Regions from separate parts of the Bacillus sp. FG16 genome, predicted to be linked through region 1. Evidence: riboswitches for the same ligand, from Rfam matches in the RefSeq annotation. Region 1 holds a riboswitch; the other holds the start of a gene.
What was found. Region 1 has a riboswitch for cyclic di-AMP ahead of ACODS7_RS22960 (hypothetical protein). Riboswitches for the same ligand answer to the same signal wherever they lie in the genome.
Positions count from the first base shown of each region.

Region 2: it holds a riboswitch for cyclic di-AMP, as region 1 does, so the genes downstream of both, ACODS7_RS20425 (APC family permease) here and ACODS7_RS22960 (hypothetical protein) in region 1, are expected to answer to the same signal.

Region 1 is NZ_JBMDKC010000076.1:11,065-17,538, forward strand. It holds gene thiF (thiazole biosynthesis adenylyltransferase ThiF) at 1-276, shown strand, start outside; gene thiD (bifunctional hydroxymethylpyrimidine kinase/phosphomethylpyrimidine kinase) at 292-1,104, shown strand; cyclic di-AMP (ydaO/yuaA leader) riboswitch at 1,190-1,337, shown strand; gene ACODS7_RS22960 (hypothetical protein) at 1,431-1,817, shown strand; gene ACODS7_RS22965 (hypothetical protein) at 1,831-2,064, shown strand; gene ACODS7_RS22970 (hypothetical protein) at 2,068-2,190, shown strand; cyclic di-AMP (ydaO/yuaA leader) riboswitch at 2,325-2,470, shown strand; gene ACODS7_RS22975 (SipW-dependent-type signal peptide-containing protein) at 2,569-2,673, shown strand; gene kdpF (K(+)-transporting ATPase subunit F) at 2,673-2,750, shown strand; gene kdpA (potassium-transporting ATPase subunit KdpA) at 2,770-4,437, shown strand; gene kdpB (potassium-transporting ATPase subunit KdpB) at 4,451-6,474, shown strand, end outside.
Region 2 is NZ_JBMDKC010000060.1:25,376-31,849, forward strand. It holds gene ACODS7_RS20425 (APC family permease) at 1-1,652, opposite strand, end outside; cyclic di-AMP (ydaO/yuaA leader) riboswitch at 1,797-1,943, opposite strand; gene ACODS7_RS20430 (hypothetical protein) at 2,083-2,211, shown strand; gene panE (2-dehydropantoate 2-reductase) at 2,276-3,220, opposite strand; gene ACODS7_RS20440 (hypothetical protein) at 3,396-4,871, shown strand; gene trhO (oxygen-dependent tRNA uridine(34) hydroxylase TrhO) at 5,082-6,041, opposite strand.

The DNA.
Region 1 (6,474 bases):
TATCCGTATTTAAATAAAGAGAACACATCAAAAACAGCAGTTTTATGCGGGCGAAATACAGTTCAAATTAGACCACCTCATAAAGAAGAAATGAATTTTGAACAATATAAAGAGTTGCTGGAAGGTCGCGTGAATGATTTAAATGTAAATCCATATTTATTATCATTTTCTGTTGAAGACAAGAGGTTAGTCGCCTTTAAAGATGGCCGTGTGCTCGTACATGGAACGAAAGATATAAGCGAAGCAAAAACGATTTATCATCGCTATTTTGGATAGAAAAGGATGAGTGGGATGAAAGTGAATAAAGCTTTAACAATTGCAGGATCTGATAGTGGCGGCGGTGCTGGAATTCAGGCGGATTTAAAAACATTCCAAGAGCTTGGTGTATACGGAATGACGGCTATTACGGCAATTACTGCTCAAAACACGCTTGGCGTTCAAGGGGTATATCCTGTTCCGTTAGAAGGTATTACAGAACAGCTGAATTCAATTGGTACGGATTTAACACCAGATGCAGTGAAACTAGGAATGTTATTTAGTAGTGAAATAATTCAAATTGTTGCAGAACAAATTAAAAAATTTGGCTGGAATAATATTGTGCTAGATCCCGTTATGATCGCAAAAGGCGGTGCATCATTATTACAGCAAGAAGCAGTTCATGCATTAAAAGAATATTTATTACCAGTAGCAACCGTTATAACACCGAATGTTCCAGAAGCAGAAGTGTTAACTGGGATGGAGATTCATAATGTTGAAGATAGTAAGGAAGCTGCAAAAGTATTGCACGAATTAGGTGCTAAATATGTGCTTATGAAGGGCGGACATGCAGAATATCAAGGTAATGAAGTAATTGATTTCCTCTTTGATGGAGAAGAATTTATTGAGTTTAGAAGCGAGCGAATTCCTTCAAAGCAAACGCACGGAAGTGGGTGTACATTTGCTTCAGCGGTTACAGCAGGACTTGCGAAAGGATACTCAATTGAAGATGCTGTTCAAGAAGCAAAACGATTTATTAGTATAGCAATTGAAGAGCCATTGAATATTGGTAGTGGTCATGGACCGACGAATCATTTTGCGTATAAAGTGAATAGAACGCGTGTATAGGTAAGTGAAAAGCCAGTTTTATAACTGGCTTTTTTTCTGTTTACTTTTTCAAAATACAGGAGTAATATATCAGCCAGAATATATTTTTTTGTAAACGCTGAGTCCAATTATATGGAGCGGAGGAACCAATTTGTGCAGTGTCACTAGGGGTGAATCTTTCAAATTTGAAAGTAGGGCTACTCTCAAAGCCCGAATCCGACAGCTAACTTCGTAAGCGTCTTGAGAGAGGACGGTGCCATGATGGATACATCACTTCATCGATCTGATTAGTATAGGGGAATATCAATCTATGTTTGATTTCTTTTATACTAAGGAGGATGAGGTACATGGAACTAACACTTATTTGTGTTGGAGAAGAAAGTAAGGTAAATAGTTTAAGAGATCTAGTTGCATTTCAGCATGAGTTAATTATTTTTACAGCAAATGAAGAGGTAGCGGCTGAAGTTAGGAATTGTGGGTTTGATTGGACTTATAGTTGTAGTAAGGAGCAGGATTTTACTAGTATTTGTGAGTGCATTAAGAAGGTGATTTTACTAGGGGATGAGCTTCCAATCGTTAGTTTCTTCACAGAACACATTCGTTTTTCTTTTCAAGCACCTATTACTGTTGTTACAAGGAATAAACGATATCCAGCGAGGCTCTATGAAACAATTGGAGCTAAGTTTGTCGTGTTTACAAATTGTGATAATATTTCTTTTTTATTTTTTGAATAGGGCGGGGGAAGAAATGATGAAGGTACTATTACTTGGAGATATAGCAAATCGTTGGGCAGTATCGGTAGAGCGAGTTCAAGAATTGGTTCAGATTGATCCCCTTTTTCCCGGGCCATATATTATATTACCATCAAAAGATGCTTTGTATTTAGAGATGGATATTACCGAGTATGAGCAGCTACATGCAGAATTGACACAAGTTTATATTCGTGGGAGAAATTTACGTGCATTTTTACGAGGAGAATAAAGGTTGAATAAAAAAGAGCGAATGCTGAGTGCAACAAGCTATGCACTTCATGTCATTCGCTCTTTTTATTTCATATTTAAAAGGTCATTTTTAAGAAAAGAGAAGAGAAATAAAGAAAATAGATGAAATAATAGTAATAATCTTCAATGTAAGCGTTTAAACGAATGTAAATATTATTATTTTCAGAAATTTAGCCCTTTACAAGTGAAATATAGAGGAGTATATTTACTCTCATAAATCATTCATAAAATTTCCAAAAAAACCTAAAATCGCTGAGTTCCAGAAATGGAGCGGGGGAACCAATTTTGTGCATCGTCACTTGGGGTGAATCTTTCAGTTTTGAAAGTAGGGCTACTCTTTAGGCCCGAATCCGACAGCTAACCTCGTAAGCGTTTAGAGAGGAGGTTTACTTTTTGTTGTTCATTTTTTGAACACTGAGTAGAGCTCAGTGTTCTTTTTTAATATTTTAATGGTAAATTTTTACAAAAGAAGAGAGGGATAGTTATGTTAGATGTTGTAATGGTCGGGATTTTTATTTTATTAGTTGCATCGATGGCAAGTCTTGCAAGTTGGTCAGATAAAGTTGTGAAAGAAGGAAAGCAATCATGATGATTGTCTTATCGGTTATTGTCGCAGCAATTACAGTGTATTTAGTGTATGCATTATTAAATCCAGAGAAGTTTTAATTAGGGGGAATCATTCATTATGATTTGGGTTGCAGTCATTATTACAATGCTCTTGTTTATTTTAGTAGCAAAGCCAACGGGGATTTATTTAGAAAAAGCTTTTCAAGGTAGCAAAACGTTAGATAAAGTATTCGGGCCTTTTGAAAAACTTATTTTTAAAATTACGGGTGTAAAAGCATACAATCAAACGTGGAAACAGTACGCATTATCATTAGTTTTATTAAATGGATTTATGATCGTTGTCGTATACTTCATTTTCAGATTACAAGGTGTGCTGCCACTAAATCCAGCGCATATTGAAGGGATGGAGCCTACGCTCGCTTTTAATACAGCAATTAGTTTTATGGCTGATACAAACTTACAGCATTATAGCGGTGAAAATGGTTTATCTTATTTATCACAATTAATCGGAATTACATTTTTAATGTTTGCGGCACCAGCAACGACATTAGCGCTCGTTATGGCTTTTATAAGAGGACTTGCTGGAAAAGAACTTGGTAACTTTTTCGTTGATTTTACGAGAGCGTTAACGAGAGTGTTTCTTCCTATCGCATTTATTGCGGCACTAGTTTTTGTCGCACTTGGTGTACCACAAACGTTAGATGGGGCGGTTACAGCACAAACGATTGAAGGTGCAAAGCAAAGTATTTTACGTGGACCTGTTGCATCATTCGTTTCCATTAAGGAACTTGGAAATAACGGCGGTGGATTTTTCGGAGCAAACTCTACGCATCCTTTCGAAAATCCAGGACAAATGAGTAATATTTTGCAAATGATGCTTATGATGTTATTACCAACAGCACTTCCATTTACGTACGGACGAATGGTCGGAAATAAAAAACAAGGCCGCATCCTTTTCGTGTCACTTTTTATGGTGTTTTTACTAGGATTTATAACGATTACGACATCTGAACTAAACGGGAATCCGGCATTGAATGGAATGGGTATCGAACATGTACAAGGAAGTACAGAAGGGAAAGAAGTACGATTTGGAACAGTATTTTCTTCACTATACGCAACAGTAACGACAGCTGCTGAAACTGGTGCTGTTAATACAATGCATGATACGTTAACACCAATTGGCGGTCTAGTTCCACTTGTAAATATGATGTTAAATACAGTGTATGGCGGCGTTGGAGCAGGCTTTGTAAATATTATTATGTATGCAATTATCGCGGTGTTTATATCTGGGTTAATGGTTGGACGGACACCAGAGTTTTTAGGTAAAAAGATTGAAGGTAAGGAAATGAAATTAATCGCGGTCACGATTTTATTTCATCCATTGCTCATTTTAGGATTTTCGGCATTAGCTCTTTCAACAAATTTAGGGACGGATGCTATTTCTCATTCTGGTTTCCACGGTTTAACGCAAGTTGTATATGAGTATACATCGTCAGCTGCGAATAACGGATCTGGATTTGAAGGATTAGGAGATAATACACCGTTTTGGAATATTACGACTGGTTTAGTTATGTTTTTAGGACGCTACTTTAGTTTAATTACGATGCTAGCTGTGGCAGCTTCGCTGAAAGAAAAAACGGTAGTGCCAGAAACAGTCGGAACGTTCCGCACAGATAATAGTTTATTTGGTGGTATCTTCATCGGAACAATTGTAATTGTCGGTGCATTAACATTCTTCCCGATGTTAGTACTTGGACCAATTGCAGAATTTCTTACATTGAAGTAATGGAGGGTAAATGATGAGACCGGTAGTAGTAAAAGAAAAACAATTAAATAAGTCACAAATACATGCTGTAGAAGATGAAGTTAGACAAGCGAAAACGATGGATCGTGATATCGTAACACATGCGATGAAACAATCCGTTGCGAAATTGAATCCGAAAGTCATGATAAAGAATCCGATTATGTTCGTTGTGGAAATTGGGTTTATCATTACGTTCATTTTATCTTTTCTTCCAAGCAGTTCTAGTAGTATACCAGGATGGTTTAATATAACAGTTTCTCTCATTCTATTATTTACAGTTTTATTTGCGAATTTTGCAGAAGCATTAGCAGAGGGTCGTGGTAAAGCGCAAGCCGATTCTTTAAAGCAGTCGAAGAAAGATGTGTTTGCAAATGTTGTAAAAGAAAATGGAGACATTGTCCAAGTTTCAGCAACTGATCTTAGAAAAGGTGACGTTGTTATCGTAAAACAAGGAGAAATGATTCCGAATGATGGCGAAGTAATCAAAGGATTAGCATCTGTAGATGAATCTGCAATTACAGGGGAATCAGCTCCTGTTATAAAAGAAGCAGGCGGTGATTTTTGTTCCGTAACAGGTGGAACGATGGTCGTAAGTGATGAAATTACAATTGTCATTACGAGTAATCCTGGTGAATCATTTATCGACAAAATGATTTCTTTAGTAGAAGGAGCTGCTCGTCAAAAAACGCCAAATGAAATTGCTTTAAATACAGTATTAACGAGCTTAACTCTTATTTTCTTGATCGTCGTTGTGACGTTGCCGATTTTTACAAATTATTTAGGTTTTCAAATTGATACAGCTGTACTCGTAGCATTGTTAGTATGTTTAATTCCAACGACAATTGGTGGTTTGCTATCAGCGATTGGTATTGCTGGGATGGACCGGGTGACAAAATTTAACGTGCTAGCGATGTCAGGGAAAGCAGTAGAAGCTGCGGGCGATATTAATACAATTATTTTAGATAAAACAGGTACAATTACTTTTGGGAACCGGATGGCTCATACATTATTGCCTGTAGGAAATGAAACGATTGAGCAAGTTGGAAAGTGGGCCGCTATTAGTTCTGTTTTAGATGAAACGCCAGAAGGTCGATCTGTTATCGAGTATGTGCAGGGAAAATCTATATCATATAATAGAGAACTTGCAGAACAAGGGGAGTTTGTTCCGTTTAAAGCAGAAACGAGAATGAGTGGTGTTGATTTACAAGACGGAACGAAAGTGAGAAAAGGTGCTGTCGGTGCCGTTATTGAATGGGTTGGGTCACAAGGTGGAACAATTCCGAAAGATGTAAATCAAAAAGCAGACTTAATTTCAAAAGAGGGCGGAACACCACTTGTAGTTGCAGTAGATAATCGTATTTACGGTTTAATTTATTTAAAGGATACAGTAAAACCGGGTATGCGTGAGCGTTTTGAACAGTTGCGCCAAATGGGGATTAAAACGGTCATGTGTACAGGTGATAATCCGTTAACAGCAGCAACGATTGCAAAAGAAGCAGGGGTAGATGAATTCGTTGCCGAGTGTAAACCAGAAGATAAGATTGCTGTTATTAAAGCAGAGCAAGATAAAGGGAAACTTGTAGCGATGACAGGTGATGGCACAAATGATGCTCCGGCATTAGCACAGGCTGACGTTGGATTAGCGATGAATAGTGGTACGACAGCTGCGAAAGAAGCAGCAAATATGATTGATTTAGACTCGAATCCAACGAAAATTATTGAGGTTGTAGGAATTGGGAAGCAATTGTTAATGACACGTGGTGCGTTGACGACATTTAGTATTGCGAATGATATAGCGAAATATTTTGCAATTATTCCAGCAATGTTTACACTTGCGATTCCGCAAATGGAAGCACTAAACATAATGAAGTTAACATCACCACTGTCAGCGATTTTATCAGCATTAATATTTAACGCTGTTATTATTCCACTACTCATTCCGTTAGCGATGAAAGGTATCGCATATAAACCGATGAGTTCTAATGCATTGCTTAGCCGAAACTTACTTATTTATGGACT
Region 2 (6,474 bases), on a different contig from region 1:
ACTGTATCAATGAATTTCGTTAGCGGCTGAATAATACTTCTATAATGAGAATGTAATGTAACAAGCCTTACTTCAGGTTGCCACACCTTCCATTTCTCTTCAAATTTCTTTTCCTCTTCTCTGTCAAAAGCAACATATACAGCGATAACTTGATCTGCAGAAAGAGATTTCGCATAGTTCAATGAATTTTCTACTACATGCGTCATACCTGCTACAGGAACGACAATTACATTCCCCTCAATTGGAATAAGAGGTTCACAAGTTTTTAAACTTAATTGATCACCCACTGCATCATAATGCTTCTTAATTCGATGAAACAAGAAGATAATAGCAGGTAAGAAAATAAGAATCGACCAAACTTGTGCAAATTTAGTTAAAAAGAACATGCTCATTACGATAAAACTAATAACTGCACCAATTAAATTAACCGTTAATTTTAAAGCCCATCCTTCAGGTTTTTCACGAAGCCACTTTAATACCATCCCTGTTTGAGAAAGTGTAAATGGAATAAATACACCTACTGCATATAACGGAATTAAATGTTCTGTTTGTCCTTGGAAAGCTACAATTAAAATAATCGAAGCAACTCCAAGTATTATAATACCGTTTGAGTAACCTAGACGGTCTCCTCTAATCGTAAACATTCTCGGTATGAATTTATCTTTTGCGAGGTTAACCGCTAATAAAGGAAATGCAGAATAGCCTGTATTAGCTGCGAGAATTAATATTAAAGCTGTTGTACCTTGTATGACATAGTACATGAAATTACGTCCAAATGTTTGTTCAGCAATTTGAGAAACAACTGTTACTTCTTTACTCGGCGTCACTCCGTAATAATAAGCTAAAAATACAATTCCTGAAAATAACACAGCAAGTAATGCACCCATTGCAAGCAATGTTTTTGCAGCATTGTTTGGCGCAGGATCTTTAAAGTTCGGAATTGCATTTGAAATTGCTTCAACACCTGTTAAAGCAGAACTACCTGATGCAAATGCTCTTAACAGTAAAAACAAACTAATGCCCGCAACCGGCGTTCCGATCGGCGTGTGTAAAGCCTGCGAAACGTGACCAGTCAAAATATTATATATGCCTACACCAATTAATATAAATAGTGCTAAAACAAATAAATAAACAGGATATGCTAAAACGGAAGCTGATTCCGTTACTCCTCTTAAATTTAAGATCGTAATAAATATAACAAATATAATCGCAATGATTACATTATGTGCATGTAAACTAGGAAAAGCAGATGTTAGCGCATCTGTACCTGCAGATACACTTACCGCAACAGTTAAAATATAGTCGACTAATAAAGATCCTCCAGCAATTAAGCCTGGATTCATCCCTAAATTTTCTTTTGATACAACATACGCTCCCCCGCCATGCGGATAAGCAAAAATAATTTGACGATAAGATAAAATAAGGGCTGTCAATAATACTAATACCCCAACAGCGATCGGAATGGAATACCAATAAGCGATCGCTCCCACACCTGCTAAAGCAATTAAAATTTGCTCTGGACCGTAAGCAACTGATGACAATGCATCAGAAGATAAAATAGCTAAAGCTTTCGTTTTATTAAGCTTTTGTTCTCCAAGCTCTGTTGATTTTAACGGTCTTCCAATTAAAAATCTTTTAATAGATGAAACCAATGCTGTCCACTCTCCAATAATTTTGTACGAACTTTTCTGCTTTTTACAGCAAGTAAACAATTTCTTCAGAAAACAAAAAATGTCTACAAGCCATAGCGAAATAGACTTGTAGACATTATTTTTTTTGTCGCACAAGCTCCACCTTCCTTCTCAATATAACGCTTACGAGGTTAGCTGTCGGATTCGGGCCTATGAGTAGCCCTACCTTTTTCAAGGATTCACCCCATCGGATTATGTACTAATCCGTAAAAACGGGTCCCCCGTACCATGCGGTTTCAGCGATTTAGAAAATTAAAACTGTGGATTATAATACTCCTTTATTTTCAAAAAGTAAACAAAAATTTTTAATAAGAAAAAAATTAAAATGATTGCGCATAATCCGCTGAGAAATATACATAATGAATATTAAAAATCCGCAAAGGAGACCCATATGTCTAAAGAAAAGAAGCCTATTTTTTCCGATTCATATTTAGATGCAGTAGCAAATGAAATTAATCAGTTATATGGTAAACGTGAACAGGAAATAAATTTGACAGATAGAACGAAAAGAAATAAATAATTTGTCATACAAAAAAATAAAAAAGATAGCAATACACTTATATATTGCTATCTTTTTTATTTTTTCATACATCTAATTCTATTACAGATTTGTTAAAGGTCATCTCTTCATACACCTTTAAATTTTGATATATAGTTCCTAATAATGGTGCCGCTATAGAAAATTTCTCTGCTACATCCAGTAAATATCCTTGCAAGTGCTTCCCTTCAATAAACGAACCCTTTTCCATATCACGCTGCATCGATGACTTCATATCATACGAAATTTTATCAATCGTTTTCATATGTTCCTGGGCAATATTAGCCTTTACTGGAGCTCCTAATACTCTCATGATTTGTACAGATTCCTCAAACACATTACGGATAAAATCACGGCCGCCTTCACTTTCACGGATTGGTCCAATTGGTGCACGCATTAACGTTGTCACACCTGACATTACAGTAATAAATAAATATTTATGCCACATATCTTGCGTAATATTTTCACTTAAAACAAAACTAGATTTCGTACCTGAAAATGCTTTAGAAATATGCTTTACTCTCTCTGAATTTTGAGACTTAATTTCTCCAAACACAAGTCTGTTGGCAGCGCTAGTTTGTACAATTTCTCCTTGATTGTTTAACGTCGTCTCGATAAAGCATAAACCGCCAATTACTTTTTCTTCGCCGAATTCTTTTTGTAATAGCGATAAATGAGCGATACCATTTAACAATGGAATGATTACAGTATTTTCGCCAACAAACGGCTTCAAATCTTGAATTGCCTCGTTTAAGTGATACGCTTTTGTTGAAAATAAAATGACATCAAATGGAGAAGTTCGCTCTTCTTTCGTTATTAATTTCGGTCGGAAGGAAAAATCCCCGTTAACACTTCGGATTACAAGTCCTCTTTCCTCTAATTGTTTTTTCCGTTTACTACGAACAAGAAACGTGACATCTTCTCCCTTCTCGACTAATCTGCCACCAAAAAATCCTCCGACTCCACCAGCGCCTAATACTAAAATCCGCATACAGCATCCCCCTTTTTAAAATACAATTTTATAACTTTTAGTATACATAACATTATACATGTTCCCTGCTAAATAAGCTGAATTTTCACTCTTAAACAAGTATAAAACAGTGGTTATTTTCAAATAAATTTGGGCATGTTGTTTCTATAGCATATATGGAAAGGAAACAATGTAGATGGAGGCAATACAAGCAATTGAGGAAAAAGGTGTAGCAACAGCTATATTTCAATTTATATTCCCGTTTTCGTTTAAAGCTGGATATGAACAAGATATGTTCCCTTTCTTACAAAAAAACGATTTTCGTCCTTTTCGGCTCGATCATCTCGATGATGAAAATACATATTATGGGGAGTTTAAAGTTTCACATCAAAATATGGAAGCATACTATCTTTCATTTACAAATAAAATTCTCTTTCCTCACTCAGAGCATCAAAAGGGCTTGCAACGTTATTCAAAGGATCTTAACTTAACTGGACATTTAACAACAAACCTTATTTCAATTCCATTCAAGATACACTCTATTGATGTAACACTTTGTCCTTATGAACTTGGCTTCTTAACAATTCGAACAAAAGTAAACACTGCTCCAAATATGACTTTATCTGAAGCAATCGAATTCGCTGCTCGCTTCCGTGTACTTGAAACTAAAACTGATACAAATGAGTCTATTTGTATTGAATGTAACGGAAAAAAGTATTCCCAAGTTGAAAAATTCATTTTTGGTTATTTATTTCATGGCGTAACTGATTTCTTTGAAAAGAAGAGATTAAGAAGTTCATACTTTCAAACCTTCCCTTTCTTTGAAGACCAAAGAATGTACGTTCAAACTTTATTGTCACTAAAAGAAGGTATGGAACTTAATGAAGTGGATGTTTATCGTACTTCCAGTCTTTCCGGATTAACAAGTGATGGTAAACCATATGTAAGCGCAAATAACCTTCCTTACATTCATGAATATTTAAAAAAACATGCTTATCAGAGATGGGCTCCAAATCGTTATTTCATAATGGAAGAACATATTTTTACATGTGTAACAAATGAAGGAGAACGCGAAATCTCTAAACTTGCTAGTCAAATGTACGGGGAATTTTATTACGCTTTATTATTAAACCTATTCCATAAAATTGTTTTATTAAAAATGGCAAACGCCTATGCTGAGCTAAACATTGAACAAGATACTAATGAAATAGAGAAATTAATTTATTCGATCAATTCGTTCACTGCTAATTATTTTTCTTTAGAATTAGTATCCCAATCACAAAGTGAAGATATTTTCTTCCGCTTAAGAAAACTTTTTAATATTGAGGTTCTATACTCGAACGCGAAACAAAATCTTGATAGTTTGTTTAAATATCAAGAAAATGTCGCCTCTAAAAAAGATAGCCTTTTATTATTAATTTTAACGCTCTACTCTGTAGTGGGCCAAATGTTAGGGTTTACTATGATTGACCTTTTAAGAAACACCGATTCAAACAAAATATCGTCCCCTCTTGAATTTTTCGCTCTATTAATTGCGATTAGCGGCATTGTCATTTCACTTATTTTAGGAGCCCAAAGTTTATATCAATGGGGTCTACAGCATAAACAAAGAAAAGCTTGGGTAAAACAAACGGTACTTTCTGCCGTTAAAGAGAAAGAGGATAAAAACTAAAGAAGGTTATTTTCAAATTCTTGGTGTGCTGCAGTAAGTGAAATTTTTATCAGCGATTTTCCGATTATATCAGCGCAACTCGAAATATATCAGCGATTTTTTAAATATATCGACTTATCGACAAAAAACGACAAATGACAGGACTGTATAATAAAAAAAGGGTGCTCCAAAATAAAACTTGGAGTACCCTTTTTATTATACGAATTCAGCTTACTTCCCTGCTTCGATTTTCTCTAATGCAGCAGCTACTTGCTCTTCCGTTAATTCATGTTGTATTACGTAGCGGTTACGTGGACTTACACGACATTCATGAGAACATGCACGTAAATATTTCGCTTCGTTTTCTTCAGAACATAAAATTTTCTTATTACATTCTGGATTTGAACAGTTTACATAGCGCTCACATGGTTCACCTGTAAAGTGATCTTTACCAACGATAACATGTTCTTTTTGGTTTACTGGAACAGCGATACGCTCATCAAACACGTAACATTGTCCATCCCAAAGCTCACCTTGTACTTCTGGATCTTTTCCGTACGTTACAATTCCGCCGTGAAGCTGACTTACATCTTCAAAACCTTCACGAACTAACCAACCAGAGAATTTCTCACAACGAATTCCACCTGTACAGTAAGTTAAAATCTTTTTACCTTCAAGTGTTTCTTTGTTTTCTCTAATCCAATCTGGTAATTCACGGAATGATTCGATATCAGGTTTAATCGCACCTTTGAAGTGTCCTAAATCAAACTCATAATCATTTCGTGCATCAATGATAACTGTATCTTCTTGTTTCATTGCCTCATAAAAATCTTTTGGCTCTAAATACTTCCCAGTTATTTCATGTGGGTTAATGTCATCTTCTAGACGAAGTGTAACTAATTCTGGACGAGGACGTACGTGCATTTTCTTGAATGCATGCCCTTCTTCTTCATCTATTTTAAATACGATACCATCAAAACGTGGATCATTATTCATTGCTTCCATGTATTTCTCTGTTTGCTCTACAGTTCCAGAACAAGTTCCGTTAATACCTTCTTTTGCTACAAGAATTCTTCCTTTTAATTCAAGTGAATTACAAAATTCTAAATGCTCTGCAGCAAATTCTTCTGGGTTTTCAATTGTTGTGTACATGTAATATAGTAATACTCTGTATGGTTTTGTAGTTGCCAATGTATTTCTACCACCTATCTAATTTTTAAAATCATGTATAAGTTAACGTTCATATCAAAACATATATAATAAGAAAATGAATCCCATTTTCTTTTCTTTATACTATTTTCTATCAGTTAACAAAAATAAAAAACAAGATTACACATCATAACACTATGGTTATGTTGTAATCCCAATATATTATATATCATACAATTGCAATTCCATCAATTAATATGCTGTATTATCGGCTTTATGTTCACATAAATTTCAAAAACAGCCCTTTAATTCACTATGTTTCCCCATGTCATCACACCATAAACTCCCAATTCATTTTACATTATCACACCATCCATTGCATAAAGGCATATAATTTGCATTAAGGAAACTTTCGTGTTCAAATGAAATTATCACATAACATATTTAAATGTATTGAAATAATGAGTAAGAATAA